Regions from separate parts of the Streptomyces sp. NPDC093064 genome, predicted to be linked through region 1. Evidence: riboswitches for the same ligand, from Rfam matches in the RefSeq annotation. Region 1 holds a riboswitch; each other region holds the start of a gene.

The links. Region 1 has a riboswitch for cyclic di-AMP ahead of ACIQFZ_RS16230 (transglycosylase family protein). Riboswitches for the same ligand answer to the same signal wherever they lie in the genome.
Region 2: it holds a riboswitch for cyclic di-AMP, as region 1 does, so the genes downstream of both, ACIQFZ_RS20875 (M23 family metallopeptidase) here and ACIQFZ_RS16230 (transglycosylase family protein) in region 1, are expected to answer to the same signal.
Region 3: it holds a riboswitch for cyclic di-AMP, as region 1 does, so the genes downstream of both, ACIQFZ_RS12110 (NlpC/P60 family protein) here and ACIQFZ_RS16230 (transglycosylase family protein) in region 1, are expected to answer to the same signal.

What each region holds. Positions count from the first base shown of each region.
Region 1 is NZ_JBIVPK010000011.1:157,009-167,058, forward strand. Features, by position in the region: gene ACIQFZ_RS16215 (nucleoside triphosphate pyrophosphohydrolase) at 1-84, shown strand, start outside; gene ACIQFZ_RS16220 (cytochrome P450) at 223-1,476, shown strand; gene ACIQFZ_RS16225 (transglycosylase family protein) at 1,700-2,773, shown strand; cyclic di-AMP (ydaO/yuaA leader) riboswitch at 2,956-3,123, shown strand; gene ACIQFZ_RS16230 (transglycosylase family protein) at 3,128-3,856, shown strand; gene eno (phosphopyruvate hydratase) at 4,114-5,400, shown strand; gene ACIQFZ_RS16240 (septum formation initiator family protein) at 5,563-6,039, shown strand; gene ACIQFZ_RS16245 (DUF501 domain-containing protein) at 6,065-6,670, shown strand; gene ACIQFZ_RS16250 (exopolyphosphatase) at 6,667-7,608, shown strand; gene ACIQFZ_RS16255 (NAD(P)/FAD-dependent oxidoreductase) at 8,049-9,431, shown strand; gene ACIQFZ_RS16260 (class I SAM-dependent methyltransferase) at 9,673-10,050, shown strand, end outside.
Region 2 is NZ_JBIVPK010000016.1:58,190-68,239, reverse strand. Features, by position in the region: gene ACIQFZ_RS20900 (sucrase ferredoxin) at 144-1,100, opposite strand; gene ACIQFZ_RS20895 (CobW family GTP-binding protein) at 1,290-2,450, shown strand; gene ACIQFZ_RS20890 (DNA topoisomerase IV subunit A) at 2,447-4,900, opposite strand; gene ACIQFZ_RS20885 (pitrilysin family protein) at 5,274-6,647, shown strand; gene ACIQFZ_RS20880 (pitrilysin family protein) at 6,644-8,032, shown strand; cyclic di-AMP (ydaO/yuaA leader) riboswitch at 8,267-8,427, shown strand; gene ACIQFZ_RS20875 (M23 family metallopeptidase) at 8,440-9,195, shown strand; gene ACIQFZ_RS20870 (HPr family phosphocarrier protein) at 9,367-9,648, opposite strand; gene ACIQFZ_RS20865 (GNAT family N-acetyltransferase) at 9,825-10,050, shown strand, end outside.
Region 3 is NZ_JBIVPK010000007.1:269,289-279,338, reverse strand. Features, by position in the region: gene ACIQFZ_RS12115 (hypothetical protein) at 1-251, shown strand, start outside; gene ACIQFZ_RS12110 (NlpC/P60 family protein) at 487-1,752, opposite strand; cyclic di-AMP (ydaO/yuaA leader) riboswitch at 1,760-1,940, opposite strand; gene ACIQFZ_RS12105 (bifunctional [glutamine synthetase] adenylyltransferase/[glutamine synthetase]-adenylyl-L-tyrosine phosphorylase) at 2,256-5,252, shown strand; gene ACIQFZ_RS12100 (phosphatase PAP2 family protein) at 5,288-6,130, opposite strand; gene ACIQFZ_RS12095 (LacI family DNA-binding transcriptional regulator) at 6,206-7,240, opposite strand; gene ACIQFZ_RS12090 (extracellular solute-binding protein) at 7,686-8,960, shown strand; gene ACIQFZ_RS12085 (sugar ABC transporter permease) at 9,061-10,050, shown strand, end outside.

The DNA of each region.
Region 1 (10,050 bases):
GCGGAGGGCGTCGACCCGGAGGCGGCACTGCGCGCGGCGGCGCGCGCGTACCGGGACGCGATCGTAGAGGCGGAGGGCAACTGAAGCCCTGAGGGCGCGGGCGGGGAGGGGGTGGTCCGGCAGGGGAGCCGGGGGCATCGCCGCCAGGGACGGGAAGGGCCGGAGCCGCGGCGGTGGGGGCGGAAAGCCTGACGCCGAACCCCCGGCGCTAGGGTCAACCGTATGCACGACCAGCCACCCGCCCTGTTCACCTGGGAGTTCGCGAGCAACCCCTACCCGGCCTACGCCTGGCTCCGCGAGCACGCCCCCGTGCACAGGACCCGGCTGCCCAGCGGAGTGGAGGCCTGGCTGGTCACCCGGTACGCGGACGCCAAGCAGGCCCTGGCCGACCAGCGGCTGTCCAAGAACCCGGCGCACCACGCCGAGCCCGCGCACGCCAAGGGCAAGACCGGCATCCCCGGTGAGCGCAAGGCCGAGCTGATGACCCACCTGCTGAACATCGACCCGCCGGACCACACCCGGCTGCGCCGGCTGGTCAGCAAGGCGTTCACCCCGCGCCGCGTCGCCGAGTTCGCCCCGCGTGTGCAGGAGCTGGCCGACGGACTCATCGACGGGTTCGCCGAGCGCGGCACCGCCGACCTCATCCACGAGTTCGCCTTCCCGCTGCCCATCTACGCCATCTGCGACCTGCTCGGCGTCCCCCGCGAGGACCAGGACGACTTCCGGGACTGGGCGGGCATGATGATCCGCCACGGCAAGGGCCCGCGTGGCGGGGTCGCCCGCTCGGTGAAGAAGATGCGCGGCTATCTCGCGGACCTCATCCACCGCAAGCGCGAGGCGCTCCCGGCCGAGCCCGCCCCCGGCGAGGACCTCATCTCCGCCCTCATCCGCGCCTCCGACCACGGCGAGCACCTCACCGAGAACGAGGCCGCCGCCATGGCCTTCATCCTTCTGTTCGCCGGTTTCGAGACCACCGTCAACCTCATCGGCAACGGCACCTACGCCCTGCTCACCCACCCCGAGCAGCGGGACCGGCTCCAGCGGTCCCTCGCCGAGGGGGACGGCGGCCTGCTGGAGACGGGAGTGGAGGAACTCCTTCGCTACGACGGTCCGGTGGAGCTGGCCACCTGGCGCTACGCCACCCGGCCGCTCACCATCGGCGGGCAGGACATCGCCGCCGGCGACCCGGTCCTCGTCGTCCTCGCCGCCGCCGACCGGGACCCGGAGCGGTTCGCCGGCCCCGATGTCCTCGACCTCGGGCGGCGTGACAATCAACACCTCGGCTACGGCCACGGCATCCACTACTGCCTCGGCGCACCGCTCGCCCGCCTGGAGGGCCAGACCGCGCTGGCGACCCTCCTCACCCGGCTCCCGGACCTGCAACTGGACACAGATCCGGCCGACTTGCGCTGGCGCGGTGGGCTCATCATGCGCGGACTGCGGACGCTGCCGGTGCGGTTCACGCCTGGTCGGTAAGTCGCAGGGAAGCCGGACAAGGCAGGAAAAGACGCCTGCCGCCGCACCACGCCTACCCAATGACGGGCACGAAGATGACACATGTTCAACGGTGTGATCTTCACGTGATCTGTGCGGCATGAACTTGTGACAAGCGATCGTCAGCCGATACTTTCACCCATCAGCGTGGCGCCGAGTCTGCGGTCGCCACGCGGGTCACCGCTGTCGCACGAAAGGTCTCCGTATGCTCTCCGGGAACGGACGTCACCGTCGGCCCCGTCAGGCTCCGGCCCTCCTTGTCGCCGCCGGAGTGGCCGGATCCGCCATCGCCATCCCACTGATCGGCGCCGGCGGCGCCAGCGCGGCCGACGGCAACGCGTGGGACAAGGTGGCCAAGTGCGAGAGTGGCGGCGCCTGGAGCGCCAACACCGGCAACGGCTACTACGGCGGCCTTCAGTTGACGCAGGACGACTGGGAGAAGTACGGCGGCCTCGACTACGCCTCGAGCGCCGACCAGGCCAGCCGGTCCCAGCAGATAGCCGTGGCCAAGAAGCTGCTCGCCGACAAGGGCCCCGATGCCTGGCCGACGTGCGGGCTGCTCTCCGGGCTCAACAAGAAGTCCGGGGCGGCGAAGGTCGACACCGGCGTGGGTAATGCGTCCGGATCCTCCAACTCCTCCGGAAAGTCCCTCACGGACGACCTCGGTCTGTCCGACTCGTCACAGGCGTCGTCGAGCGACCCGTCCGGTTCATCCGGCTCGTCGGACGCCGACCCCGGTCCGGCCGATTCCTCCGGTTCCTCCGGCTCGCCGACCGCGTCCCCCACCACGTCCTCCCCCTCGCCGTCCTCGCCCGCCAAGAAGGGCAACCCGGCCAAGTCCGACACGTCCCCCGATGTCGCCGCAAGCGGGTTCCAGTCGCCCGACGCCTCGCCCTCGGTCACGCCGCAGCCGGGTGACACGGACAACTCGTGGCAGATCGGCGGCACTTCGACCCTGGTCGACACCGGGGCGCTCGACGCCGGGGCGCTCGGCGGTGGGCGGCACCGCGGCGGCAGTGCCGCCGAGGACCCGGCCGACAGTCACGCGGCCGCGTCCTCCGGCCGCCACGCCTCCCGCGGCGGCATCGCGCGCGCCGTCGTCGCCGACTCCTACACCGTCCGCGCCGGCGACTCGCTCGAGTCCATCGCCGACTCCCTTGACCTTCAGGGCGGATGGGATGCGCTGTACGCGGCGAACAGGGGGGCGGTCGGGTCCGACCCCAACCACATCTCTGCCGGTCAGACCCTGAATGTCCCTACCGAAACGCCCCAAAAGTAGCGGGAGTTCACGTCCCACTTCGCACCGAATGTCCCATTCGGTGAAAGTGTGGGATGACTCTCAGAAGCCCTGATCGTCTTTGGAATTCGGCGGAGCGCGTGCCTACGGTCGTGACCGCTCGTCACCGCGAGCCCCGGCTGCCGCAACGCCGAATCCTGCCAGCGGCCGTACGGGAACAGTCGTCGCGTCAAGCGCCGTGGGCAGGAGCGGGGGACCCAAGGTAAGTGCCGCGCCCGGCAGTTGACCGGAGCGGCTAGGGGTGGAGCCGTGCCTCACGCACGAGGCACGGCCGGGCAACTCAACCGGCCCGAACCCGACAGCTCACCTCGCAGGCGTCGGTGAGGGGATCCCACCATGCTGTTCTCCAGCAAGGGCAAGCACCGTCGCACGTCCAAGACCACCCGTGTCATCGCGCTCGCCGGTGTCGCCGGCGCCGCTGTCGCCGCCCCGCTGATGGCGGTCGGCGACGCCTCCGCCGCCACCGCCTCCGAGTGGGACGCGGTCGCCCAGTGCGAGTCCGGCGGCAACTGGTCCATCAACACCGGCAACGGCTTCTACGGTGGCCTCCAGTTCACCAACTCCACCTGGGCCGGGTACGGCGGCACCGCCTACGCGTCGCGCGCCGACCTGGCCTCCAAGTCGCAGCAGATAGCCGTCGCCGAGAAGGTACTCGCGGGCCAGGGCAAGGGCGCCTGGCCGGTCTGCGGCAGGGGCCTGTCCGGTGCCGCCTACACCGGCAGCGCCCCCGCGTCGTCGTCCTCGTCGTCCTCGTCGTCGTCTTCTTCGTCTTCGTCGTCGTCGAGCGGCAGCTCCGCCAAGAGCACCGCCACCCGCTCGACCGAGCAGCAGGCCGCCAACCGCTCCGCGACGCGTCCCACCCCGAGCAAGACCGTCACTACGCCGACCGGCGAGAAGGTCAGGAAGGGTGACGGCGAGTACAGGGTGGTCTCCGGCGACACCCTCAGCTCCATTGCCGCCGAGCACGGCGTCCAGGGTGGCTGGAAGAAGCTGTTCGAGCTGAACAAGGACATCGTCGACAACGCCGACCTCATCTATCCGGGCCAGCAGCTCCACCTGAAGTAAGGGCCCGTCCCGCCCTCGGCGCTTTCCAGGGCTCCCCGCCCCGGCGCGTTCCCCCCTACGCGCCGGGGCGGGGCTTTTTCGTCTCCCGCACGCCCGGCCGTTCCCGAACCTTCCCCTCCCCTTTGTTCCGAGTGGGAACAATGGGTACCGTCACTCTGTCCACGAGGCGGTCGGTCGGCCGGTCGCCGCCCCGGGACGGTTAGGCTCTAGTCGCAAGGCTCACGCCCCGCACTTCCAGCGTCACATCCCAGAAGGAGATGCTCGTGCCGTCCATCGACGTCGTCGTAGCCCGGGAAATCCTGGACTCCCGAGGCAACCCCACGGTCGAGGTCGAGGTCGGCCTCGACGACGGCAGCACCGGTCGTGCCGCCGTCCCCTCCGGCGCCTCCACCGGTGCCTTCGAGGCCATCGAGCTCCGTGACGGCGACCCCAATCGCTACCAGGGCAAGGGCGTCGAGAAGGCCGTCCTCGCCGTGATCGAGCAGATCGGCCCGGAGCTCGTCGGCTACGACGCCACCGAGCAGCGTCTGATCGACCAGGCCATGTTCGACCTGGACGCCACCGACAACAAGGGCTCGCTGGGCGCCAACGCCATCCTCGGCGTCTCCCTCGCCGTCGCCCACGCCGCCTCCGAGGCCTCGGACCTCCCCCTCTTCCGCTACCTCGGCGGTCCGAACGCGCACCTGCTGCCGGTGCCGATGATGAACATCCTGAACGGCGGCTCGCACGCCGACTCCAACGTGGACATCCAGGAGTTCATGATCGCCCCGATCGGCGCGGAGTCCTTCTCCGAGGCCCTGCGCTGGGGCACCGAGGTCTACCACACCCTGAAGAAGGTCCTGAAGAGCAAGGGCCTGTCCACCGGCCTCGGCGACGAGGGCGGCTTCGCCCCGAACCTCGGCTCCAACCGAGAGGCCCTGGACCTCATCCTCGAGGCGATCAAGGAAGCCGGATACGCCCCCGGCGAGCAGATCGCCCTCGCGCTCGACGTCGCCGCCTCCGAGTTCTACAAGGACGGCAAGTACGTCTTCGAGGGCAAGGAGCGCTCCGCCGCCGAGATGACGGAGTACTACGAGGAGCTCGTCGCGGCCTACCCGCTCGTCTCCATCGAGGACCCGCTGTTCGAGGACGACTGGGCCGGCTGGAAGGTCATCACCGACAAGCTCGGCGACAAGGTCCAGCTCGTCGGCGACGACCTGTTCGTCACCAACCCCGAGCGCCTCGCCCGCGGCATCGAGGACGGCGCCGCCAACGCGCTGCTCGTGAAGGTGAACCAGATCGGTTCGCTCACCGAGACCCTGGACGCCGTCGAGCTGGCCCAGCGCAACGGCTTCAAGTGCATGATGTCCCACCGCTCCGGCGAGACCGAGGACGTCACGATCGCCGACCTGGCCGTCGCCACCAACTGCGGCCAGATCAAGACCGGCGCCCCGGCCCGCTCCGAGCGCGTCGCCAAGTACAACCAGCTGCTGCGCATCGAGGAGATCCTCGACGACGCCGCGGTGTACGCCGGCCGCTCGGCCTTCCCGCGCTTCAAGGGCTGAGCCGCTTCGAGGGCTCAGCCGTTCCAAGGGCCGAGCCGTCCCGGAGGCTGAGCCGCAAAGCGTAAGGCTTCGCCAGTCGCACGTACGTCCCCGTACCCGGTCCCGTACCGTGTCCGGGGACGTACGCACGTGTGTGCGCGGGCACGAACGGGAGGCGGGACGATGGCCGTCAAGGACCGGGACCGGTTCTCCACCACGACCAGGCTCAGACTGCTCGGTGAGCAGACCGCGGCCCGTGTCTACCGTTCGCAGACCCGCCGCCAGGCCCGCCGCTCCCGCCTCACCGGCCGCGCGGCGCTGCTCGCGCTGGTGCTGTGCTCGATGGTGGTCGCCCTGGCGTACCCGATGCGGCAGTACGTCACCCAGCGCGCCGACATCGCCGATCTGCAACGACAGAAGCGGCAGGCCCAGGAGCGGGTGGAACAAATGCGCGACCTCAAGGCACGCTGGCAGGACGACGCCTACGCCGAACAGCAGATCCGGCAGCGGCTGCACTACGTGAAGCCCGGGGAGACCGGCTACGTCGTGGTCGACCCGGACCCGGCCGAGCGGTCCCGCGCCGAGCGGGGGACGGCCCGCCGCCCCTGGTACGCCAACGTCTGGGACGGGGTCGACAAGTCCGACGCCTCCGACCAGTGAACTGACAGAGAGACATACGCAAGGCATGGAAACCCCACCGCCGCCCACCGAGCGCACCGAACCCACCGAGGCGGACGTCGAGGCCTTCAGGCAGCAGCTCGGGCGGCCGCCGCGCGGCCTGCGCGCGATCGCGCACCGCTGCCCCTGCGGGCAGCCCGACGTCGTGGAGACGGCCCCGCGGCTGCCCGACGGCACGCCCTTCCCCACGCTGTACTACCTGACGTGCCCGCGCGCCGCCTCGGCCATCGGCACGCTGGAGGCCGACGGCGTGATGAAGGAGATGACGGAGCGGCTGGCCACCGACCCGGAGCTGGCGGCCGCGTACCGGGCCGCGCACGAGGACTACATCCGGCGCCGGGACGAGATCGAGGAGCTGACGGGCTTCCCCAGCGCGGGTGGCATGCCGGACCGGGTGAAGTGCCTGCACGTCCTGGTCGCCCACTCGCTGGCCGCCGGGCCGGGCGTGAACCCGCTCGGTGACGAGGCGATCGCGATGCTGCCCGAGTGGTGGCGCAAGGGCCCGTGCGTGACGCCCGCGGCGCCGCCGTCCGGCGAGGGGCGGCAGAACGGGGCCTTTGAGGACGGCGGGTTCCCCGCCGGGCCCGTCGGGACCGAGGAGGACCGCGCATGACCCGGGTCGCCGCCGTCGACTGCGGCACGAACTCCATCCGTCTGCTGGTCGCGGACGCCGACCCGGCGACGGGCGAACTTCTCGAGCTGGACCGGCGCATGACCATCGTGCGGCTCGGCCAGGGCGTGGACCGCACCGGCCGGCTCGCCCCCGAGGCGCTGGAGCGGACCTTCGCGGCCTGCCGGGAGTACGCCGAGGCCATCAAGGAGCACGGCGCCGAGCGGCTGCGTTTCGTGGCCACCTCCGCCTCCCGGGACGCCGAGAACCGGGACGAGTTCGTGCGCGGGGTGATGGACATCCTCGGCGTCGAGCCCGAGGTCATCTCCGGTGACCAGGAGGCGGAGTTCTCCTTCACCGGTGCGACGAAGGAACTGACGGGCCGTGCGGACCTCGCCCGGCCCTTCCTGGTGGTGGACATCGGCGGCGGCTCGACGGAGTTCGTCGTGGGCGACGACCACGTCCGCGCGGCGCGCTCGGTGGACGTGGGCTGCGTCCGCATGACGGAGCGTCACCTGGTGCGGGACGGGGTGGTCACGGACCCGCCGACCGAGGAGCAGATCGCCGCCATACGGGCCGACATCGAGGCCGCGCTCGACCTCGCCGAGGAATCGGTCCCGCTGCGCGAGGCGCACACCCTGGTGGGCCTGGCCGGCTCGGTGACGACGGTGTCGGCGATCGCGCAGGAGCTGCCCGCGTACGACTCGGCGGCCATCCATCACTCCCGTGTCTCCCTCGAGCGCGTCCGCGAGATCAGCGAGCGCCTGCTGCACTCCACGCACGCCGAGCGCGCGGCGATCCCCTCCATGCACCCGGGCCGTGTCGACGTCATCGGCGCGGGCGCCCTGGTCCTGCTGGCGATCATGGAACGCATCGGCGCGCGGGAGGTCGTCGTCAGCGAACACGACATCCTCGACGGCATCGCGTGGTCGGTGGCGTAGGCGCGTTCCGCGCTGGACCTACTGGTCGGTAGCCTCCGGTTGAGCAGTCCGGATACCGTGTGAGCGCACCCGGGGCCCCGCCGGGCACCCCTGGGTGACGCCCTGCCAGGAAAACTTCGTGAAGTTCTTCACAAGGAATTCGGCCCTGTCAAGGGCCGGAAGGGCCTCCGGGGGCCTTTTCGGGGTCTCAGCAGGCAGAAAACCGTGCTCGGGTGAGCGGCGGGAAGCGGTTCCGGAAGGGCCGCAGGGCCCCTCCATGGGGGACCTTCTTCGGTCAGAGCAGCAGCTCACGCGGCCTTGACAACGGTCCGAACCGGACGGTGGCCGCCTGCCGCCGCCAGGGCCCGGCGAGCGGGGTCGCGGAGTTTAGCACAGGGTCTGCCCAACCTTGTGAAGGGGCGCACGAGCGACCCCCCTGGGGCAGGTGGATACTCGATGCCATGAGCACCACGGAGCGTCCCAGGATCCTCGTAGTAGGCGGTGGGTACGTAGGCCTGTACGCAGCTCGGCGCATCCTCAAGAAGATGCGCTACGGAGAGGCGACCGTCACGGTCGTCGACCCCCGTTCGTACATGACCTACCAGCCCTTCCTCCCCGAAGCCGCAGCCGGCAGCATCTCCCCCCGGCACGTCGTCGTCCCGCTGCGACGCGTGCTGCCCAAGGCGGAGGTCCTCACCGGCCGGGTCAGCACCATCGACCAGGACCGGAAGGTCGCGACGATCGCCCCGCTGGTCGGCGAGGCGTACGAGCTGCCCTTCGACTACCTCGTCATCGCGATGGGCGCGGTGTCCCGCACCTTCCCGATCCCGGGCCTTGCCGAGCAGGGCATCGGCATGAAGGGCATCGAGGAGTCCATCGGCCTGCGCAACCACGTCCTGGAGCAGCTCGACAAGGCCGACTCCACCACGGATGAGGAGATCCGCCGCAAGGCGCTCACCTTCGTCTTCATCGGCGGTGGCTTCGCCGGCGCCGAGACCATCGGTGAGGTCGAGGACATGGCCCGGGACGCGGCCAAGTACTACAACAACGTGTCCCGCGAGGACATGCGCTTCGTCCTCGTCGACGCCGCCGACAAGATCCTCCCCGAGGTCGGCCCGAAGCTCGGCCAGTACGGCAAGGAGCACCTCGAGGGCCGCGGTGTGGAGGTCTACCTCTCCACGTCCATGGACTCCTGCGTCGACGGCCACGTGGTGCTCAAGAACGGCCTCGAGGTCGACTCCAACACGATCGTGTGGACCGCGGGCGTCAAGCCCAACCCGGCGCTGGCCCGCTTCGGCCTGCCGCTCGGCCCGCGCGGCCACGTCGACTGCGCGCCCACCCTCCAGGTGCAGGGCACGGACTACATCTGGGCCGCCGGTGACAACGCGCAGGTGCCCGACCTCGTCGGCCGCCGGGCGGGCAACGAGAACGCCTGGTGCCCGCCGAACGCCCAGCACGCGCTGCGCCAGGCCAAGGTCCTCGGCGACAACGTGATCTCCCAGATGCGGGGCTTCCCGCAGGCGGACTACGAGCACGCCAACAAGGGCGCGGTCGCGGGTCTCGGCCTGCACAAGGGCGTCGCGATGATCGTCATGGGCAAGATGAAGATCAAGCTCAAGGGACGCCTCGCCTGGTACATGCACCGTGGCTACCACGGCATGGCCATGCCGACCTGGAACCGCAAGATCCGCATCTTCGCCGACTGGACCCTCGGCATGTTTCTCAAGCGCGAGGTCGTCTCCCTCGGCGCCATGGAGAACCCCCGCGAGGAGTTCTACGAGGCCGCCAAGCCCGCGCCGGTGCCCGCCGCGAGCAAGACCGAGGAGAAGGCCAAGGCTTCCTGACCTTCAGGCCTCCAGACCTTCAGGTCTCCGGGCCTCCCGGTCCGACGAACGAACCGAAGGGCCTCCCGCCATCCGTGGTGCGGGAGGTCCTTCGGCGTTCCGCGCGGCGTGACCCAGAGCCGTTGCGGTGGAACGGTGGTATTTGCCCAGTCGTAACTACGTTGCGGGACTGCGCTCGACGCGTCCCGGTGTTTACGTGGTGGATGACATTCCGGCGTTCGTCGTCATGGAGGTGTGCACCATGCCCGATGCCGCGCTGCGGCTCACACGACTCCTCGAACAGCTGCTGGGGTCCCCGCTTTCCCTGCGCATTCGCGCCTGGGACGGTTCCGAGGCGGGGCCGCCGGACGCACCGATGCTCGTCGTACGCAATCGCCGGGCCCTGCGCCGGCTGCTGTTCAAGCCGGGGGAACTGGGCCTGGCCCGTGCCTGGGTGGCCGGCGACCTGACCGTCGAGGGCGACCTCTATGCCGCCCTGGAACGGCTCTCGGGCCTGATCTGGGAGCGGGGCGAGGACGCCCGCGGCCTCGCCGCGACGCTGCGCGACCCGCAGGCCCGCGCCGCCGTCCGTGGCCTGGTGAAGCTGGCCGGTCCGCCGCTGCCCCCCGCCCCGCCCCGC
Region 2 (10,050 bases), on a different contig from region 1:
CAGTGGCCGGCTCCGGGACGGTGAGCCGTCGGCCCCCGGACGGTGAGCCGTCGGCCCCCGGACGGTGAGCCGTCGGCCCCCGGACGGTCAGCCGTCAGCCGTCAGCCGTCAGCCGTCAGCCGTCAGCCGTCAGCCGTCAGCCGTCAGCCGGCGAGTCGATCGGTCGCCAGTTCGCGGACGGCGACCACCTCCATGCGCGTCGGCCCGCCCAGCAGCGACGCACCGCAGCTCTCCGGGTGGGGCGGCAGAGCGGCCCCCTGGTTCACGGTCACGTGCCAGCGGCGTTCGTCGGCATGGGCGACGGTGACCTCCCAGCACGGCGCCGGGCCGTCGGTGGGCACGTCGTCGGTGCGCACGACGCTCAGCGCGTCCGCCCGGTACTCGCCCGCCGTCTCCCTCACCGCCAGTTCCGCGGCCTGTCCCGGCCGTTCCCAGGCCGTGCGGCCCCGGCAGCCGTCGAGGACCACCCGGCCCTCGCCCACACCGTGCAGGACCTCCTTGACGGCGTGGGCCTCGGCCCGGCCGTAGGCGTATCCGAACGGCAGCACGAGCAGCGTCGGCGAGAAGCGGTGGCCGCCCAGGTGCGTGACCTCCCAGACGCCCTGAACCCCGGAGGCGGCGAGTTCGGCCGCGAGGGGGCGGCCGAGCAGGGCGCAGCACTGGTCCCGCTTGCCGTTGGTGCACACCAGCGCGAGTGGATCGCCGGTGTGGGGCCCGCCCTGGAGCGCGGCGTCGAAGGTGTGGTGGTCACCCCTGCCCAGGGCGGCGAAGTCGAGATCCAGCAGGTGCTCCGGGTCGGCGGTCATGGCGCTGCGCAGCCATACGTTTCCCGGGACAGTGTGTGCCGCGTACACATGCCGTACGGACTGGGTGCGGCTGTCGGCGTGCCGCCCCGGACGGCGGATGAGCGCGATCCGGACGCCGGTGCCCCGCGCCGCGCGCTCCAGCGCACGTCCGAGCGCGGGGTCCAGGTGGCTCGAAGTGAGTGCCTTGGCACCCCAGGGACCGGGCTGTTCAAGGAGCAGCCATGTCGTCGCCGTGGCCGCGGTGGCGGCCATCGGCTCGTCGAGCTGCCGGGAGGCGGTCGAGCACGTACTCACACAGGTGAGCCTAACCTGACTCGCGCCGAATCCACTTCAAGCCGCCGGAGTGATCTCCTCCGGAAGTCGCCGCAACGGCGGTTCCGGCAGCCGTGATGCGCACGGCTCGTATCCTTGGTCGGCATTCCATCCTCGTACGTGCGCCGGGTCCTGAGCCGGTGCACGCGTCGGCATGAGAGAGGTCGCACGGTGAGTCAGCCGAGCCGGAACCCGAGTCCGATTCGCAGCGCGGCGCAGATCCCGGTCGTGGTGCTTGCCGGATTCCTCGGCTCGGGGAAGACCACGCTCCTCAACCATCTGCTGCACCGCGGCGGCGGCAGCCGCATCGGCGCGATCGTCAACGACTTCGGGGCCGTCGAGATCGACGCCATGGCGGTCGCGGGAGCCCTCGGGGACTCCACCGTCTCCCTCGGCAACGGGTGCCTGTGCTGCGCGGTCGACGCCAGTGAACTCGACGTGTACCTCGACCGGTTGACGAGCCCGGCCGCCGGTATCGACGTCGTCGTCATCGAGGCCAGCGGACTCGCCGAGCCCCAGGAACTCGTCCGCATGGTGCTGGCGAGCGAGAACCCCAGGGTCGTCTACGGCGGGCTCGTCGAGGTCGTCGACGCCGCCGAGTTCGGCGACACCCGCGTGAGGCATCCCGAGATCGACCGGCATCTGGCGCTCGCCGACCTCGTCGTGGTCAACAAGACCGACCGGGCCGCCGACGGCGAGAAGGTGCTCGGACTCGTACGGTCCCTGGTCGACGGGGCCGCCGTCGTCCCGGCCTCGTACGGCAGGGTGGACCCCGAGTTCCTCTTCGACTGCCGGCCGAGCGAGGAGCGGGTCGGGCAGCTCTCCTTCGACGACCTGCACATGCCCGACGCGGAGGACGCCCACGACCACCACGCCGGGCATCTGCACGCCGGCTACGACAGCCTCTCCTTCGTCTCCGACGTGCCGCTCGACCCCCGCCGGCTGATGCGGTTCCTGGACAGCCGCCCCGACGGGCTCTACCGGATCAAGGGATACGTCGGCTTCGGCCCGTACGATGCGCGCAACCGCTACGCCGTGCACGCCGTCGGGCGCTTCCTGCGCTTCTACCCCGAGCCCTGGCCGGACGGCGAGCCCCGCCTCACCCAGCTCGTACTCATCGGTTCCGGCATCGACGCGGACGCCCTCGCCAAGGAACTGGAGGCGTGCAAGCAGGACGCCCCGCACGCCGACGAGCACGGCATGTGGGGCGTCCTGCGCTACGTACGGGACCCCGAGGGGCACGACCCCGAGAACCCGGGCCTCCCGGGCCCGGATCCTGCGGACCTGAGCCTGGCGGACCCGGGACCGGACCCCACGGAACTGTCGGCCTAGACGGGCCCGGCGACCACCGCCACCGTCTTCGGCAGCGACACGCCCGAGCCGTCGCGGCGCGGGTCGACCTCCGGGAGTTCGGCCGGGCTGCCGTTCTTCTGGGCGGCCAGGACCGGGGTGGGACCCGCCCAGGCGAAGGCCAGGCAGTCCTCGCCCTTCAGGAACCGCTGGCAGCGCACGCCGCCGGTGGCGCGGCCCTTGCGCGGGTACTGGTCGAACGGCGTGACCTTGCCCGTCGTCTGCACGGAGTCGTCCAGCGTGCCGCGCGAGCCGGCCACGGTGAAGACGATCGCGTCCGCGGCCGGATCGACGGCCGTGAACGAGATGACCTTGGCGCCCTCGGTGAGCTTGACGCCGGCCATGCCGCCGGCCGCGCGGCCCTGCGGGCGGACCTGGGAGGCCTGGTAGCGCAGGAGCTGGGCGTCGTCCGTGATGAAGACCAGGTCCTCCTCACCGGTGCGCAGCTCGACCGCGCCCACGATCCGGTCACCCTCCTTGAGCGTGATGACCTCCAACTCCTCCTTGTTGGAGGGGTAGTCGGGGACGACCCGCTTGACGACACCCTGTTCGGTGCCGAGCGCCAGGCCCGGCGACGACTCGTCCAGCGTGGTCAGGCAGACCACGGTCTCGTCGTCCTCCAGGGTGACGAACTCCGCCAGCGGCGCGCCGCCGGCGAGGTTCGGCGCCGACGTCGTCTCCGGCAACTGCGGCAGGTCGACGACGTTCACGCGGAGCAGGCGGCCTCCCGACGTCACCACGCCCACCTCGCCCCGGGCGGTCGCCGGGACCGCCGAGACGATCACGTCGTGCTTCTGCCGCTTGCCGTCCCCGCGCGCGAACGGGTCGCCGTTCGCCGTGCGGGCCATCAGGCCGGTCGAGGACAGCAGGACGCGGCACGGGTCGTCCGCCACCTGCAACGGCACCACGGCGGCCGGGGAGCCGCTCGCCTCCAGCAGCATCGTGCGCCGCGGGGTGCCGAACTTCTTGGCGACCGCGGCCAGTTCGGCCGAGACCAGCTTGCGCAGCTCCGCGTCGGACTCCAGGATCCGGGTCAGTTCCTCGATCTCCGCGACGAGCTTGTCCTTCTCCGCCTCCAGCTCGATGCGGTCGTACTTGGTCAGACGGCGCAGCGGGGTGTCCAGGATGTACTGGGTCTGGACCTCGCTCAGCGAGAAGCGCCGCATCAGGCGCTCCTTGGCCTGCGCGGAGTTCTCGCTGGAGCGGATCAGACGGATGACCTCGTCGATGTCCACCAGCGCGGTGAGCAGGCCCTCCACCAGGTGCAGCCGGTCGCGCCGCTTGCGCCGGCGGTACTCGCTGCGGCGCCGTACGACCTCGAAGCGGTGGTCGAGGTAGACCTCCAGCAGCTCCTTCAGGCCGAGCGTGAGCGGCTGGCCGTCGACCAGGGCGACGTTGTTGATGCCGAAGGACTCCTCCATCGGCGTCAGCTTGTAGAGCTGCTCCAGGACGGCCTCCGGCACGAAGCCGTTCTTGATCTCGATGACCAGGCGCAGTCCGTGCTCGCGGTCGGTGAGGTCCTTGACGTCGGCGATCCCCTGGACCTTCTTCGAACCGACCAGGTCCTTGATCTTGGCGATCACCTTCTCCGGGCCCACGGAGAAGGGCAGCTCGGTGACGACCAGCCCCTTGCGGCGCGCCGTGACGGTCTCCACCGAGACCGTCGCGCGGATCTTGAAGGTGCCGCGGCCGGTCTCGTAGGCGTCCCTGATCCCGGACAGGCCGACGATCCGGCCGCCGGTGGGCAGGTCCGGGCCCGGGACGTGCCGCATCAGGGCGTCCAGGTCGGCGTTGGGGTGGCGGATCAGGTGGCGGGCGGCCGCGATGACCTCGTTGAGGTTGTGCGGGGGCATGTTCGTGGCCATGCCGACGGCGATGCCCGAGGAGCCGTTCACCAGCAGGTTCGGGAAGGCGGCCGGCAGGGCCACCGGCTCCTGCTCCTGGCCGTCGTAGTTGGGGGCGAAGTCGACGGTGTCCTCGTCGATGGACTCCGTCATCAGACCCGTGGCCTCGGCCATCCGGCACTCGGTGTACCGCATGGCGGCCGGCGGGTCGTCGTTGCCCAGGGAGCCGAAGTTGCCGTGGCCGTCGACGAGCGGGACACGCATCGAGAAGGGCTGGGTCAGGCGCACCAGGGCGTCGTAGATCGACGCGTCGCCGTGCGGGTGCAGCTTGCCCATGACCTCGCCGACGACGCGCGCGCACTTCACGTAGCCGCGGTCGGGGCGGATCCCCATCTCGTTCATCTGGTAGACGATGCGGCGGTGCACCGGCTTGAGTCCGTCCCGGGCGTCCGGCAGGGCGCGGGAGTAGATGACCGAGTACGCGTACTCGAGGAAGGAGCCCTGCATCTCGTCGACGACGTCGATGTCGAGGATCCTCTCCTCGTACGCGTCGTCGGGCGGCGGGGTCTTCGTGCTGCGGCGGGCCATCGCTGCCGGCTCCTTGCTGAAGCGTGACGGGATCTGACGCGGACCATTGTGGACCGCGCGACCGACAACGCGGACCACGCCCCGTCCCCACAGGGCCGTTCCGTGATCCAGTCCCGCCTCCGGGGCGCCTCCCGCCGTCGGCTGCCGCGGCCTTGTCCGTCCCGTGGCCCTTGAGGGCGGTGGTGCCTCTGTGACGCGTGCGAAGCCCCTTCGCGTCCCGTCCCGCCCTGCCGCCGTGGCGCCCGGCTTTCCGTCTCGCTCTCGGCGTACGGGTCGTGGGAACTTCGCCAGGGGTCCGCACGCTTGCATACAGTGGCAGGACCGGCAGGAAAAGGGCGGTTCGCAGACCGCCACCGCGATCGAAGGGACGTACATGCCCATGGGTCACACGGCCGCAGCCGAGGCAGACTCCGGCGGCCTGACAGCGACCGAGCACCGCCTGGCCAACGGCCTGCGCGTGGTGCTCTCCGAGGACCACCTGACCCCGGTCGCGGCGGTGTGCCTCTGGTACGACGTCGGCTCGCGCCACGAGGTCAAGGGACGTACCGGCCTGGCTCACCTTTTCGAGCACCTGATGTTCCAGGGCTCCGCCCAGGTCAAGGGCAACGGCCACTTCGAGCTGGTGCAGGGCGCGGGCGGCTCCCTCAATGGCACCACCAGCTTCGAGCGCACCAACTACTTCGAGACCATGCCCGCCCACCAGCTGGAGCTCGCCCTCTGGCTGGAGGCCGACCGCATGGGCTCCCTGCTCGCGGCGCTGGACGACGAGTCCATGGAGAACCAGCGCGACGTCGTCAAGAACGAGCGCCGCCAGCGCTACGACAACGTCCCCTACGGCACCGCCTTCGAGCGGCTGACCGCCCTCGCCTACCCGGAGGGCCACCCGTACCACCACACGCCGATCGGGTCGATGGCGGACCTGGACGCGGCCACCCTGGAGGACGCGCGCGCGTTCTTCCGCACGTACTACGCGCCCAACAACGCCGTCCTGTCGGTCGTCGGTGACATCGACCCGCAGCAGACGCTCGCCTGGATCGAGAAGTACTTCGGCTCCATCACGTCCCACGACGGCAAGCCCGAGCCCCGCGACGGCTCCCTGCCCGAGGTCATCGGCGAGCAGCTGCGCGAGGTCGTCGAGGAGGAGGTCCCGGCCCGTGCCCTGATGGCCGCCTACCGGCTCCCGCACGACGGCACGCGCGCGTGCGACGCGGCCGACCTGGCGCTCACCATCCTCGGCGGCGGCGAGTCCTCCCGGCTCTACAACCGCCTGGTGCGCCGCGACCGTACGGCCGTCGCGGCCGGCTTCGGACTGCTGCGGCTGGCCGGCGCGCCCTCCTTGGGCTGGCTGGACGTGAAGACCTCCGGCGACGTCGAGGTCCCCGTCATCGAGTCGGCCATCGACGAGGAGCTCGCCCGGTTCGCCGAACAGGGCCCCACGGCCGAGGAGATGGAGCGCGCCCAGGCCCAACTGGAGCGCGAGTGGCTGGACCGCCTCGGCACGGTCGCCGGCCGCGCCGACGAACTGTGCCGCTACGCCGTCCTGTTCGGCGACCCGCAGCTCGCCCTGACCGCCGTCAAGCGGGTCCTGGAGGTGACGCCCGAGGAGGTCCAGGAGGCCGCCAAGTCCCGCCTGCGCCCCGACAACCGCGCGGTGCTCGTCTACGAGCCGACCGCCGCCGACGCGCAGGACGACGCCCAGGGCGCGGACGCCGCGGCCACCGACGAGACCGAGGAGGCGGCGAAGTGACCGAGCTCGCCACGATGGAGTTCCACCCCCAGCCCCGGGCCGGCGCGGCCAAGCCGTGGGCGTTCCCCGCGCCCGAGCGCGGGACGCTGGACAACGGCCTGACGGTGCTGCGCTGTCACCGCCCCGGCCAGCAGGTCGTCGCCGTCGAGGTGCTGCTGGACGCGCCCCTGGACGCGGAGCCGGCCGACCTGGACGGCGTCGCCACGATCATGGCGCGGGCCTTCTCCGAGGGCACCGACAAGCACTCCGCCGAGGAGTTCGCCGCCGAGCTGGAGCGCGCGGGCGCCACCCTCGACTCGCACGCCGACCACCCCGGCGTACGGCTGAGCCTGGAGGTCCCGGCCTCCCGCCTGGCCAAGGGGCTCGGCCTGCTGTCCGACGCCCTCAGGGCGCCCGCGTTCGCCGAATCCGAGGTCGAGCGCCTGGTGCGCAACCGGCTCGACGAGATCCCGCACGAGCTGGCCAACCCGGCCCGCCGCGCCGCCAAGGAACTGTCCAAGGAGCTCTTCCCGGCCGGCTCGCGCATGTCGCGTCCGCGCCAGGGCACCGAGGACACGGTCGGCGCGATCGACTCGGCGGCCGTCCGCTCCTTCTACGACCGGCACGTGCGTCCGGCCACGGCCACCGCCGTGGTCGTCGGCGACCTCACCGGCGTCGACCTCGACGAGCTGCTGGGCCGGACCCTGGGCGCCTGGACCGGCTCGCCCGCCAAGCCGCGGCCCGTGCCGCCGGTGACCGCCGACGACACCGGCCGCGTGGTCATCGTGGACCGGCCCGGCGCCGTGCAGACGCAGCTGCTCATCGGCCGGATCGGCCCGGACCGGCACGACCGCGTGTGGCCCGCCCAGGTGCTCGGCACCTACTGCCTCGGCGGCACCCTCACCTCCCGCCTGGACCGCGTCCTGCGCGAGGAGAAGGGCTACACCTACGGGGTGCGGGCGTTCGGCCAGGTGCTGCGCTCGGCCCCCGACGGGTCGGGCGCCGCGATGCTCGCCATCAGCGGCTCGGTCGACACCCCGAACACCGGCCCGGCCCTGGACGACCTGTTCACGGTGCTGCGCAAGCTCGCCGCCGAGGGCCTCACCGACGCCGAGCGGGACGTCGCCGTGCAGAACCTCGTCGGCGTGGCGCCGCTGAAGTACGAGACGGCCGCCGCCGTGGCCGGCACGCTCGCCGACCAGGTCGAGCAGCACCTGCCCGACGACTACCAGGCGACGCTCTATCAGCAGCTCGCCGCGACCGGCACGGTGGAGGCGACCGCGGCCGTCGTCAACGCCTTCCCGGTGGACCGGCTGGTGACGGTCCTCGTCGGTGACGCGGCGCAGATCAAGGAGCCCGTCGAGGCCCTGGGCGCCGGCCGGGTCATCGTCGTCGCGGCCGAGTAGAGGTACCCCCTCGCCGCCGTTCGCCGCCGCACGCGCGGCGAACGGCACACGCGCGCGTGGGGCCTTGGTGCCCGAAGCGTCACCAGGGCCCCACGATGTCCGAATTGAGGGGGAGGTTGCCTGTCTGCCCTGTGGTATGCGCTACAAAACATCTGATCCGTTTGGGAATTGAAAGCGGCCCCGTTTAGCGTCGGTCCGGCTGTTCGTCGGGCAGTGCGCCGCGTCCGCGGCACCGGACAGCCATCGCCGAGTCCCCGTACGGCGCGAGCCAGGGGAGCCGGGGACCCGCCGTCCCTGGGGTGAATCGGACACCCGCGCACGCCGCGAGGGGGCCGTAGGAGACCTTCCTGCTCCGAACCCGTCAGCTAACCCGGTAGGCGAGAGGGAAGGAAAGGACCCACGTCTCCATGGCGTTCACCCGCGCCGCCGGGAAACACCGCCGGCCGAGCCGGATGCACCGCACCACCGCCCGCGCGGCGGGCGTCGCGGCCCTGGCCACCACCGGCGTCATCGGCACCCTCGCCGCCCCGGCCCTCGCCGCGGAGGACCCCGCCCCCGAGGACACCGGCCTCACCCCGGTCGTCACCATCGGCGACAGCGTCGCCGAGAAGATCGACGCCCAGGCCCTCGCCCAGCACAGGGCCGCCGCGCGCAAGCAGGCCGAGGAGGCCGCGCGCAAGAAGGCCGCGGAGCGGGCCGCGAAGGAGCGCGAGGTCAAGGCGCGCGCCGCCCGCGAGGCCGAGCGCAAGCGTCTCAACGCCTTCGTGACGCCGATCCTCGACTCCTACGTATCGACCGGCTACCGCACCGGCGGCTCCCTGTGGTCCTCCGGCACCCACACCGGCATCGACTTCCACGCCGCGAGCGGCACCACCGTCCGCGCGGTCGGCATCGGCACCGTCGTCGAGACCGGCTGGGGCGGGGCGTACGGCAACCAGGTCGTGATCAGGATGGCCGACGGCATGTACACCCAGTACGGGCACCTGTCGTCCATCGGGGTCTCGGTGGGCCAGCAGGTCGTCCCGGGCCAGCAGATCGGCCTGTCCGGCGCGACCGGCAACGTCACCGGACCGCACCTGCACTTCGAGGCCCGTACGTCCCCGGACTACGGCTCCGACATCGACCCCGTGGGCTACCTCCGCCGGCACGGCCTCAACATCTGACCTCCCGCGCCGGCACACCGCCCGGCGCGTCACGCGACACCCCCGAAGCCCCGGCTCCCGAGCCGGGGCTTCCTGTGTTCCCTTCCGGTGTTCCGGGGGCCCGCCGGGCACGCCGAAGCCGTGCCACCCCGTCCGGGCGGCACGGCTTCGGCGCAGGAGCGGTCCTGCCGGTCAGACGGTCTCGGGAAGCTCCCCGAGCCCCTCGGCGACCAGCTTGGCCAGCCGGTCCAGCGCGGCGTCCGCGCCATCGGCGTCGGAGGCCAGGACGACCTCCTCGCCGCCCTCGGCGCCGAGGCCGAGCACGGCCAGCATGGAGGCCGCGTTGACGGGCGTCCCGTCGGCCTTGGCGATCGTCACGGGGATGCCTGAGGCCGTGGCGGCCCGGACGAAGATGGAGGCGGGGCGGGCGTGGAGGCCCTCGGCCCAGCCGACGTTGACGCGGCGCTCAGCCATGTGTTGCTGCCCTTCGGGTGATCAGGGTTGTCTAGACCAGTTTTCCACACGTGGAGCGAGCCCGGAGCGGGGGTGTGCGCCGCCCCGGGCGGCGTCGGACCGCGGCCTCGGTCCGACGTGTGTCCTCCACAGACTGCCTCGCGCCGCTGTCGGACGCGAGCCGTACGCTGGGCCCCATGCAGACCTCGCCGGACCGGCACGAGTACCCCGCCCACTGGGAGGCCGACGTGGTGCTGCGCGACGGCGGCACCGCACGGATCCGCCCCATCACCGCCGATGACGCCGGCCGTCTGGTCAGCTTCTACGAACAGGTGTCGGACGAGTCCAAGTATTACCGCTTCTTCGCGCCCTACCCGCGCCTGTCCGCGAAGGACGTCCACCGCTTCACGCACCACGACTTCG
Region 3 (10,050 bases), on a different contig from region 1:
GAGGGCACGCGGTCGCGCGCGCTCCCCACTACGCCGCGACGGGGCTGCCCACACGCCTCGGAAAGCGCGGGATGCAGACGATCTTTGCCATGCCCTGCGCTGCTCTGGCCGGAATATCCGGCATATGGACCGGTCCCGTCGGGGTGATCGTCTTGTGGTCGGCCCTGGTCGGACTGCTTCTCGTGGCGACCCGACGCCTCGACACGCCGAACCGGGGCCGTGGCCGGCACGCGGGCACGCACACGGGGTGACGGCACGGCGCGATGGCAATCCTTCGAACCGAGAAGCGTCTGCCGGTGCTGTAGGCGCAGGTCGGGGCTGGCTTTCCTGAGCTGCTCACCGTGGCCGACATCTTCATCGCGGTGCCCTGGACCTGAGTGGCGCCGCCCCCTGAAAGGGCCCGCACCCCCCGGTGCGGGCCCTTTCATGTCCGGTGCCGGTGCCGGTGCCGGTGCCGGTGCCGGCACCGGGTGTCCGGCGCGCGCGTTACGCGGGACGGACGACGCTGTGGATCGGCATGTAGTAGATCGACTCCTCGCGGACGTTCGCGCCCGAGTGCGGCGCGTGGATCATCATGCCGTTGCCGATGTAGATCCCGACGTGGCTGATGTCGTCGTAGAAGAAGACCAGGTCGCCGGGCTTGGCCGCGGAGACGGAGACGGTCGTGCCGGCCTTCACCTGGTCCCAGGTGGTGCGCGGCAGCGAGATCCCGGCGGACTTCCAGGAGGCCTGCGTGAGCCCGGAGCAGTCGTACGAACCGGGGCCGGACGCGCCCCACACGTACGGCTTGCCGATCTGGGCCCGCGCGAAGTCGATGACCTTGGCGGCCTGGGCGGCATAGCCGGTGCTCGATCCGGCATCCGTGCTCGTGCCCCCGCCCGTACCCGTACCCGAGCCCGTGCTCGATCCGGAGCTCGTGCTCGATCCGGAGCTTGTGCCCGCTCCCGTGCTCGTGCCCGTTCCGCTGCTCGCCTTCGCCTTGGCGCTCTGAGCCGCCTGCTCCTCCTTGAGCTTCTGCGCGGCCGCCGCCGCCTCCGCCGCCGCCTGCCGGCGGGCCAGCTCCGCGGCCTTCTGCCGGGCGATCTCCTGCTTCTTCTTCTCGATCGCCGCCAGCCGCGCCTTCTCCTCGGCGGTCAGCGTCGACAGCAGATGGCGCGCCTCGCTGAGCTTCGTCTGGACGTCGAGCTTGCTGGTCCTCAGATCGTCCTGCGAGGTGGTCAGCGACTCCAGGATCTTCGTCGCCTCGGTGCGCTTCTTCGTCGTCGCGAGCTGCGCGGTCTGGTAGTCGTCGACGGCCTTCTTCTGCCGCTCGGTGAGCTGGCTCATCAGATGGTCCTGGTCGAAGTACTGCTGGGGATCCTTCGCGAGCAGCAGCGTCGCGGTGCCGGACATCCCGCCCGTGCGGTACTGGGCGGCGGCGAACATGCCGAGCTCGCGCCGCGCCTCGTTCAGCTTCTCGGTGCGCTTCGCCACGTCGTCGAGGAGGCCGTTCACGCGTGTGCGCTGCGTGGCGGTCTTCTCCTTGGCCGCGTTGTACTTCTCGGTGGCCACTCCGGCCTGGTGGTACAGGTCGTCGACTTTCTTCTGCACCTCTTCGAGGCTGGGTTTCTGGGGTTGCGCGGGCGCGGCGTTCGCCGTCTGGGACAGCAGTGCCACGGAGGTGAGGGCCGCGGTCGTCAGACCGAGGGCCGGGGACGTGCGCAGTCCGGCGATCCGGGTGGCCGTGGTCCGGGCTTTGCGGTGCGACGCCAAGAGTGGCGCCTCCTTCCATGGACCGCCTACCGGGTTAGCTGTCGGGTTCGGGCGGGTGGTCGGAAGGGCTGCCCTACCGTCCCGTACGCGCGGTGGGGGACGCGTGAACGGGACCGATTCACCCCAGGGATGAGTGGGTCCCCGGCTCCGGCTGCCGTGAGGCGCACCGGACTCGGCGCAGGCCACCCGTCCCGGCGTTGTTCGCCGGCGGGGGTACGGGGTGCCCGCCGGGCACGCTAGCCAACGCTTGTGACTGCTGTGAAGGTTGGTGCGTGATATGTCCGCTACGTATTCGTGACTTTCACGGTACGCATACGGATGGCTGCACTCCGATGCCCTCGGGGCGTCCGGACCGTACGTCCTGTGGGCGGCGGGTATCCCCGTTTCCCGGGCCTCCCCGACGACCTCCGACCGGCGCGGAAAGCGGGACCGCCGTCAGGGCTCAGGACCGGGACTCCGGATAGGCTCTGGCCAGGACGGGCTTGATCCGACGGGAGGCCGGGATGACGGCGCCGGGGCGCAGGAGCAGTACCTTCACGCGGCTGCTGCGGCACGGCTTCATCCATGCCTCGGACGCCGAGCGGCTGCTGGACGGGCCGGACCTCGCGCCGCTGAGGGACGATCCGGTGCTGCTGGAGGCGCTGGGCGCCACCGCCGACCCGGATCTCGCGCTGGGCGGGCTGGTCCGGCTGCTGGAGGCGCAGCCGGAGTCCAAGGCCCGCCGCGAGCTGCTCGACACGCTGATAGCGGCCAAACCGCTGCGCGACCGGCTGCTCGGCGTGCTCGGCGCCTCCACCGCGCTCGGCGACCACCTCGCCCGGCACGCAGGCGACTGGCGGGCGCTGGTCACCTACGAGCCGCGCGACCTGCACCCGGGCGTGGAGGAGTTCGAGCACGGGCTCGCCGAGGCCGGCGATCCGGTCGCGCTCCGCGTCGCCTACCGGCGCTGCCTGCTGTCCATCGCCGCCCGCGACGTGTGCGGCACCACGGATGTCGCCGAGACCGCCGCCGAGCTCGCCGACCTCGCCACCGCGACCCTGCGCGCCGCGCTCCGGCTCGCGCGGGCCGCCGCGCCCGCGGACGACGCGCTGTGCCGGCTCGCGGTGATCGCGATGGGCAAGTGCGGCGGTCACGAACTCAACTACGTCTCCGACGTCGACGTGATCTTCGTCGGCGAGGCCGCGGACGGCGCCGACGAGGTCAAGGCCCTGCGCGCCGCGACCGCGCTCGCCTCGCACATGATGCGGATCTGCTCCGAGACGACCGTGGAGGGCTCGATCTGGCCGGTCGACGCCAACCTGCGGCCCGAGGGCCGCAACGGGCCGCTGGTGCGCACCCTCAGCAGCCATGTCGCCTACTACCAGCGATGGGCCAAGACCTGGGAGTTCCAGGCGCTGCTCAAGGCCCGCCCGGTGGCCGGCGACCTGGAACTGGGCGGCCAGTACATCGCCGCGCTCGGCCCGCTGGTCTGGCAGGCCGCCGAGCGCGAGAACTTCGTCGCAGACGTGCAGAAGATGCGCCGCCGTGTGGTCGAGACCATCCCCGTGGCCGAGGTCGAGCGCGAGCTGAAACTCGGGCCGGGCGGCCTGCGCGACGTCGAATTCGCCGTGCAGCTCCTTCAGTTGGTGCACGGGCGGACCGACCCGTCGCTGCGCAGCGGCTCCACCCTGGACGCGTTGCAGGCACTGGCCGCCGGAGGGTACGTAGGCCGTGTGGACGCCGTGCAACTCGACGACGCCTACCGGTTCCTGCGTTCCCTGGAGCACCGCATCCAGCTGTTCCGGCTGCGGCGCACCCACCTCGTCCCCGAGGACGAGGCCGATCTGCGCCGGCTCGGACGGTCGCTCGGCCTGCGCAGCGACCCGATCACCGAGCTGACCCGGGAGTGGAAACGGCACACCAGCGTCGTACGCCGGCTGCACGAGAAGCTGTTCTACCGGCCGTTGCTCGACGCGGTTGCCCAACTCGCTCCCGGCGAGGCCCGGTTGAGGCCGGAGGCCGCGCGGGAGCGGCTGGTCGCGCTCGGGTACGCCGACCCGGCCGCCGCGCTGCGGCATCTGGAGGCGCTGGCCTCCGGCGTCACCAGGAAGGCGGCCATCCAGCGGACCCTGCTGCCCGTGCTGCTGGGGTGGTTCGCGGACTCCGCCGATCCGGACGCCGGGCTGCTGAACTTCCGCAAGGTGTCGGACGCGCTCGGCAAGACCCCCTGGTATCTGCGGCTGCTGCGGGACGAGGGGGCCGCCGCCGAGAACCTCGCCCGGGTGCTGTCGGCCGGGCGGCTCGCGCCCGACCTGCTGATGCGCGCGCCCGAGGCCGTGGCACTGCTGGGCGACGGCGACGCGGGCGGCCTCGAACCGCGCGGCCGCGCCCAGCTGGAGCAGGAGGTCCTCGCCGCCGTCCGTCGCGCCGAGACCCCCGAGCAGGGCGTCACGGCGGCGCGCGGCGTACGGCGGCGGGAGCTGTTCCGCACCGCCGCCGCCGACATCGTCGGCTCCTACGGCACCGAGACCCGGCCCGTCGAGGCCGACCAGGGCGCGCTCGTGGACCAGGTGGGCGGCGCGGTGTCCGACCTGACGGCGGCCACGCTCGCCGGCACCCTGCGGGCGGTCGTGCGCAAGGGATGGGGGGACACCCTGCCGACCCGGTTCGCGATCATCGGCATGGGGCGCTTCGGCGGGCACGAGCTGGGCTACGGCTCGGACGCGGACGTGCTGTTCGTGCACGAGCCGTGGGAGGGCGCCGACGAGCGGGAGGCCGCCGAGGCCGCGGCCCGGGTGGTCGCCGAGACGCGGCGGCTGCTCCAGATCCCGAGCGCGGATCCGCCGCTGCTGGTCGACGCGGATCTGCGGCCCGAGGGGAAGTCCGGGCCGCTGGTGCGCACGCTCAAGTCGTACGAGGCGTACTACCGTCGGTGGTCGCTGGTGTGGGAGTCCCAGGCGCTGCTGCGGGCCGAGCCGGTGGCCGGGGACGAGGACCTGGGGCGGCGGTTCATCGAGCTGATCGATCCGTTGCGTTATCCGCGCGGCGGACTGAGCGAGGAGGCGGTGCGGGAGATCCGGCGGCTCAAGGCCCGGATGGAGTCCGAGCGGCTGCCGCGCGGCACCGACCCCAAGCTGCACACCAAACTGGGGCCGGGCGGGCTGTCCGACGTGGAGTGGACCGTGCAGCTGCTCCAGATGCGGCACGCGGCGGGGGAGGCGTCGCTGCGGACCACACGGACGCGGGAGGCGCTGACGGCGGCGCGGGAGGCGGGACTGGTGTCCCCGGAGGACGCCTCGACGCTCGACGAGGCGTGGGTGCTGGCCACCCGGGTGCGCAACGCGGTGATGCTGGTGCGGGGCCGGGCGGGGGACACGTTCCCCACCGAGCCGCGGGAACTGGCCGCGGTGGGGCGGTACCTGGGATACGGGCCGGGGCACGCGGGCGACATGCTCGACGCGTACCGGCGGACGGCACGCCGGGCCCGGGCGGTCATGGAGGAGCTGTTCTACGGTGCGTGAGACGGCGGCTCGGCGACACCGACACCGCTACGGCCCTACGCCTCCGTCGGCCGCAGCGCCGGCGTCAGCCGCGGCAGCGCGTGCGGCAGCGCCCCGTACCAGGCGCGGGCCATCGTGAATCCGAAGGAGAGGCACAGCACCCCGCCGACCGCGTCGAGCCAGAAGTGGTTGGCGGTGGCGACGATGACGACCAGGGTGGCCACCGGGTAGAGCAGGCCGAGGACGCGCAGCCACGGGATCGTGCACAGGGTGAAGACGGTCAGGCCGCACCACAGGGACCAGCCGATGTGCATGGACGGCATCGCGGCGTACTGGTTGGACATGTTCTTGAGATCGCCGGAGGCCATGGAACCCCAGGTGTGATGGACCTGGACCGTGTCGACGAAGTGGTCGCCGGTCATCAGGCGCGGGGGCGCCAGCGGGTACAGGTAGTAGCCGAGCAGCGCCACGCCCGTCGTCACGAAGAGGGTGAGCCGGGCCGCCGCGTAGCGGCCGGGGTGCGTGCGGTAGAGCCACACCAGGACGCCGATGGTGACCACGAAGTGCAACGTCGCGTAGTAGTAGTTCATGCCGATGATCAGCCAAGTCACCGAGTTCACGGCATGGTTGACCGAGTGTTCGACGGCGATGCCGAGCTGGTGTTCGGCGTTCCAGACCCAGTCCGCGTTGCGCAGCGCCTTGGCCTTCTGCTCCGGGACCGCGTTGCGGATCAGCGAGTACGTCCAGTAACTCACCGCGATCAGCAGGATCTCGAACCACAGCCGCGGCCGGCGGGGGGTGCGCAGCCGCTCCAGGACGGTGGGGGACTGCTCGTCCGTGACAAGGGGCGGAACGGCCTCTTCCCGGCCTTCCAGTCGTGTCACGGTCGAGTCACCCATAGGCACAGAGTCTGCCAGAAAAGCGTTCGTCCACCGATCATCCGCCGGTCGGGTTCCGTTCGCATGTTCTCCGCCTCAGGGACGAGGGCGGTCCCCAGGGGCCGAAGCGGTCGAACCGCGCACCACCAGCTCCGGCATGAACACGAACTCGCTGTGCGGCGCGGGCGTCCCGCCGATCTCCTCGAGCAGCGTGCGCACCGCCGCCTGGCCCATCGCCGGCACCGGCTTGCGGATGGTCGTCAGGGGCGGGTCGGTGAAGGCGATCAGGGGAGAGTCGTCGAAGCCCACGACGGAGACGTCCCGGGGGACCTCCAGGCCGCGCTGCCGGGCCGCCCGGATCGCGCCGAGCGCCATCATGTCGCTCGCGCAGACGATCGCCGTGCAGTCCCGTTCGATGAGCGCGGTGGCCGCGGCCTGGCCGCCCTCCAGGGTGTAGAGGGAGTGCTGGATCAGCTCCGACTCGACGACGTCCGCGGCCAGGCCCAGCTGGTCCCGCATGGCGCGCACGAAGCCCTCGATCTTGCGCTGGACCGGCACGAAACGCTTCGGGCCGAGGGCCAGGCCGATACGGGCGTGCCCCAGGGAGGCGAGGTGGGTCACCGCCAGGGTCATCGCGGCCCGGTCGTCGGGGGAGATGAACGGCGCCTGCACCTTGGGGGAGAAGCCGTCCACGAGGACGTAGGGCACACCCTGGGCGCGCAGGCGCTCGTAGCGCTCCATGTCGGCCGTGGTGTCCGCGTGCAGACCGGAGACGTAGATGATCCCGGCGACCCCGCGGTCCACCAGCATCTCGGTCAGCTCGTCCTCGGTGGACCCGCCGGGGGTCTGGGTGGCGAGCACCGGGGTGTAGCCCTGCCGGGTCAACGCCTGGCCGATGACCTGCGCCAACGCGGGGAAGATCGGGTTCTCCAGCTCCGGGGTGATCAGGCCCACCAGGCCCTCGCTGCGCTGCCGCAGCCGTACCGGGCGCTCGTAGCCGAGGACGTCGAGGGCGGCCAGCACGGACTGGCGGGTGGTGGCGGCGACGCCCGGCTTCCCGTTGAGGACGCGGCTGACGGTCGCTTCGCTCACCCCCGCCTGGGCGGCGATGTCGGCAAGCCGTGTGGTCACATGACCGGACTGTACCGGTCGGCCCCCGCCCTGCACACCGACGGGGCGCCTGGTGCGAGCCGTTGAACGGCCCGCTGCGGGCTGCTGCGTCATCGCGATCCCTCGTGTTCGGTCGGCGGCCGGTCGACGTCCGGGTCTCGGCGTCCGGTCCGCAACGGGATGATTCCTCCCCCACCATCGTCTGGCAAGGGCTTGCAGAGTCTTGCACAAGTGTCCGAGGGGCCGCCTGCCCGCGTGAAATCAGGGCCGTAGGGCCTGCCCCGACAGATCACGAAGTGGTAACTCGCCTGCCGTCTTGCACTTTTTTTCTGCAAGGTCTTTCGCGGAGCTTGCAACGCTGTTACGTTCTCGGTCGCCCGGCGGCGGCAACGGCGCGGTCGGCAAGTCGGCAGGGCGGCGGACGGGACCGTTCCCTGTTCACGGGCTTAACCCTCAAGGAGAACTCATGCGGCGTGGCATAGCGGCCACCGCGCTGGTGGCGTCCCTCGCTCTCGCGGCGACGGCGTGCGGCGGGAGCGACAGCGGCAGCGACAAGTCGGACGGTCCGGTGACCATCACCTGGTGGGACACCTCCAACGCCACCAACGAGGCACCGACGTACCAGGCCCTGGTCAAGCAGTTCGAAGCGGCCAACAAGGACATCAAGGTCAAGTACGTCAACGTCCAGTTCGACCAGGCGCAGAACAAGTTCGACACGGCCGCCGGCTCCAAGGGCGCCCCGGACGTGCTGCGCTCCGAGGTCGGCTGGACCCCGGCCTTCGCCAAGAAGGGCTACTTCGTGCCGCTGGACGGCACCGAGGCCCTCGCCGAGCAGGACAAGTTCCAGCCCAGCCTGATCACGCAGGCCCAGTACGAGGGCAAGACCTACGGCGTCCCGTTCGTCACCGACACCCTGGCCCTTGTCTACAACAAGGACCTGTTCAAGCAGGCCGGCATCTCCGAGGCCCCCAAGACCTGGGACGAGCTGAAGTCCGCCGCCGCCAAGATCAAGGACAAGACCGGCGTCGACGGCTACTGGGGCTCCACCCAGGCCTACTACGCCCAGAGCTTCCTCTACGGCGAGGGCACCAACACCGTCGACGCCGACGCCAAGAAGATCACCATGAACTCGGCGCCCGCCAAGAAGGCCTACGGCACCTGGCTCAGCCTGTTCGACGGCAAGGGTCTGCACAAGGCCGACACCACCGCCGACGCCTACGCCCACATCCAGGACGCGTTCGTCGGCGGCAAGGTCGCCGCGATCATCCAGGGTCCCTGGGAGATCACCAACTTCTACAAGGGCTCCGCCTTCGCGGACAAGTCCAACCTGGGCATCGCCACCGTCCCGGCCGGCTCCGCCGGCAAGGCGGGCGCCCCGACCGGCGGCCACAACCTCTCGGTCTACGCGGGCTCCGACAAGGCCCACCAGGAAGCGGCCCTGAAGTTCGTGACGTGGATGACCTCGGCGAAGACCCAGGAGGCCATCGCCCTGAAGAACTCCACGCTGCCCACCCGCGACGACGCCTACACCGCCGAGGTCAAGGCCGACCCCGGCATCGCCGGCTACCAGGGCGTCCTGCCCGCCGCCCAGCCGCGCCCGGCGCTGCCCGAGTACGGCTCCCTGTGGGGCCCGCTCGACAGCGAGCTGCCCAAGATCGCCGCCGGCAAGGAGTCCCTGGACAAGGGCCTGAGCAACGCGGAACTCGCGATCGCCAAGCTGGTCCCCGACTTCAGCAAGTGAGCCGTCGTGGCCGTCGGAGTGCTCCCGTGAAGGGGAGGACTCCGGCGGCCACCGGCCTGTGCCCAGCCCAACTCCCTGATCTTGCAAAAGGTGTCGAACCATGACAGTCGCCATCGACCGCGCGACCGGCAGGCGCCGCGGTGACCGCGCGCCTCGGCCCGGGCTGGGGCAGCGTTTGAAGAACGGCTACCAGAAGTACTGGTACGCCTACGCGATGATCGCGCCGGTGGTCGTCGTGCTCGGCGGCATCGTGGGATACCCCCTGGTGCGGGGCTTCTACCTGACCCTCACCGATGCCAACAGCCTCAACTCGGCGCGCACCATCGGCGTCAACCACATCGAGGCCACCTACAGGTTCATCGGGCTGGACAACTACCAGGACATCCTCTTCGGCCCGACCGCGTACGACCGGTTCTGGTCGCACTTCCTGTGGACCGTCTTCTGGACGGCCGCCTGCGTGTTCCTGCACTACAGCATCGGCCTCGGCCTCGCGCTGATGCTCAACCAGAAGCTGCGCGGCCGCACCTTCTACCGGCTGATGCTGGTCCTGCCCTGGGCCGTGCCGACCTTCGTCACGGTCTTCTCCTGGCGGATCATGCTCGCCGACTCCGGTGTGCTCAACCAGGTGCTCGGCAGCCTGCACCTGCCCCAGCCGCAATGGCTGGAGGACACCTTCTGGCAGCGGTTCGCCGCGATCATGGTCAACACCTGGTGCGGGGTGCCGTTCATGATGCTCTCGCTGCTCGGCGGCCTCCAGTCCATCGACTCCACGCTCTACGAGGCCGCGGAGATGGACGGCGCGAGCGCCTGGCAGCGGTTCCGGCACGTCACCCTGCCGGGCCTGCGCTCGGTCAGCTCCACCGTGGTGCTGCTCGGTGTCATCTGGACCTTCAACCAGTTCGCCATCATCTTCCTGCTGTTCGGCCCCTACAGCGCGCCCGACGCCCAGATCCTCGTCACCTGGGCCTACTACCTGGGCTTCGGACAGCAGCCGCGCGACTTCGCCCAGTCCGCCGCGTACGGCGTACTGCTGCTGTCGATCCTCACCGTCTTCACCTCCTTCTACTTCCGCTGGCTGAAGCGCAATGAC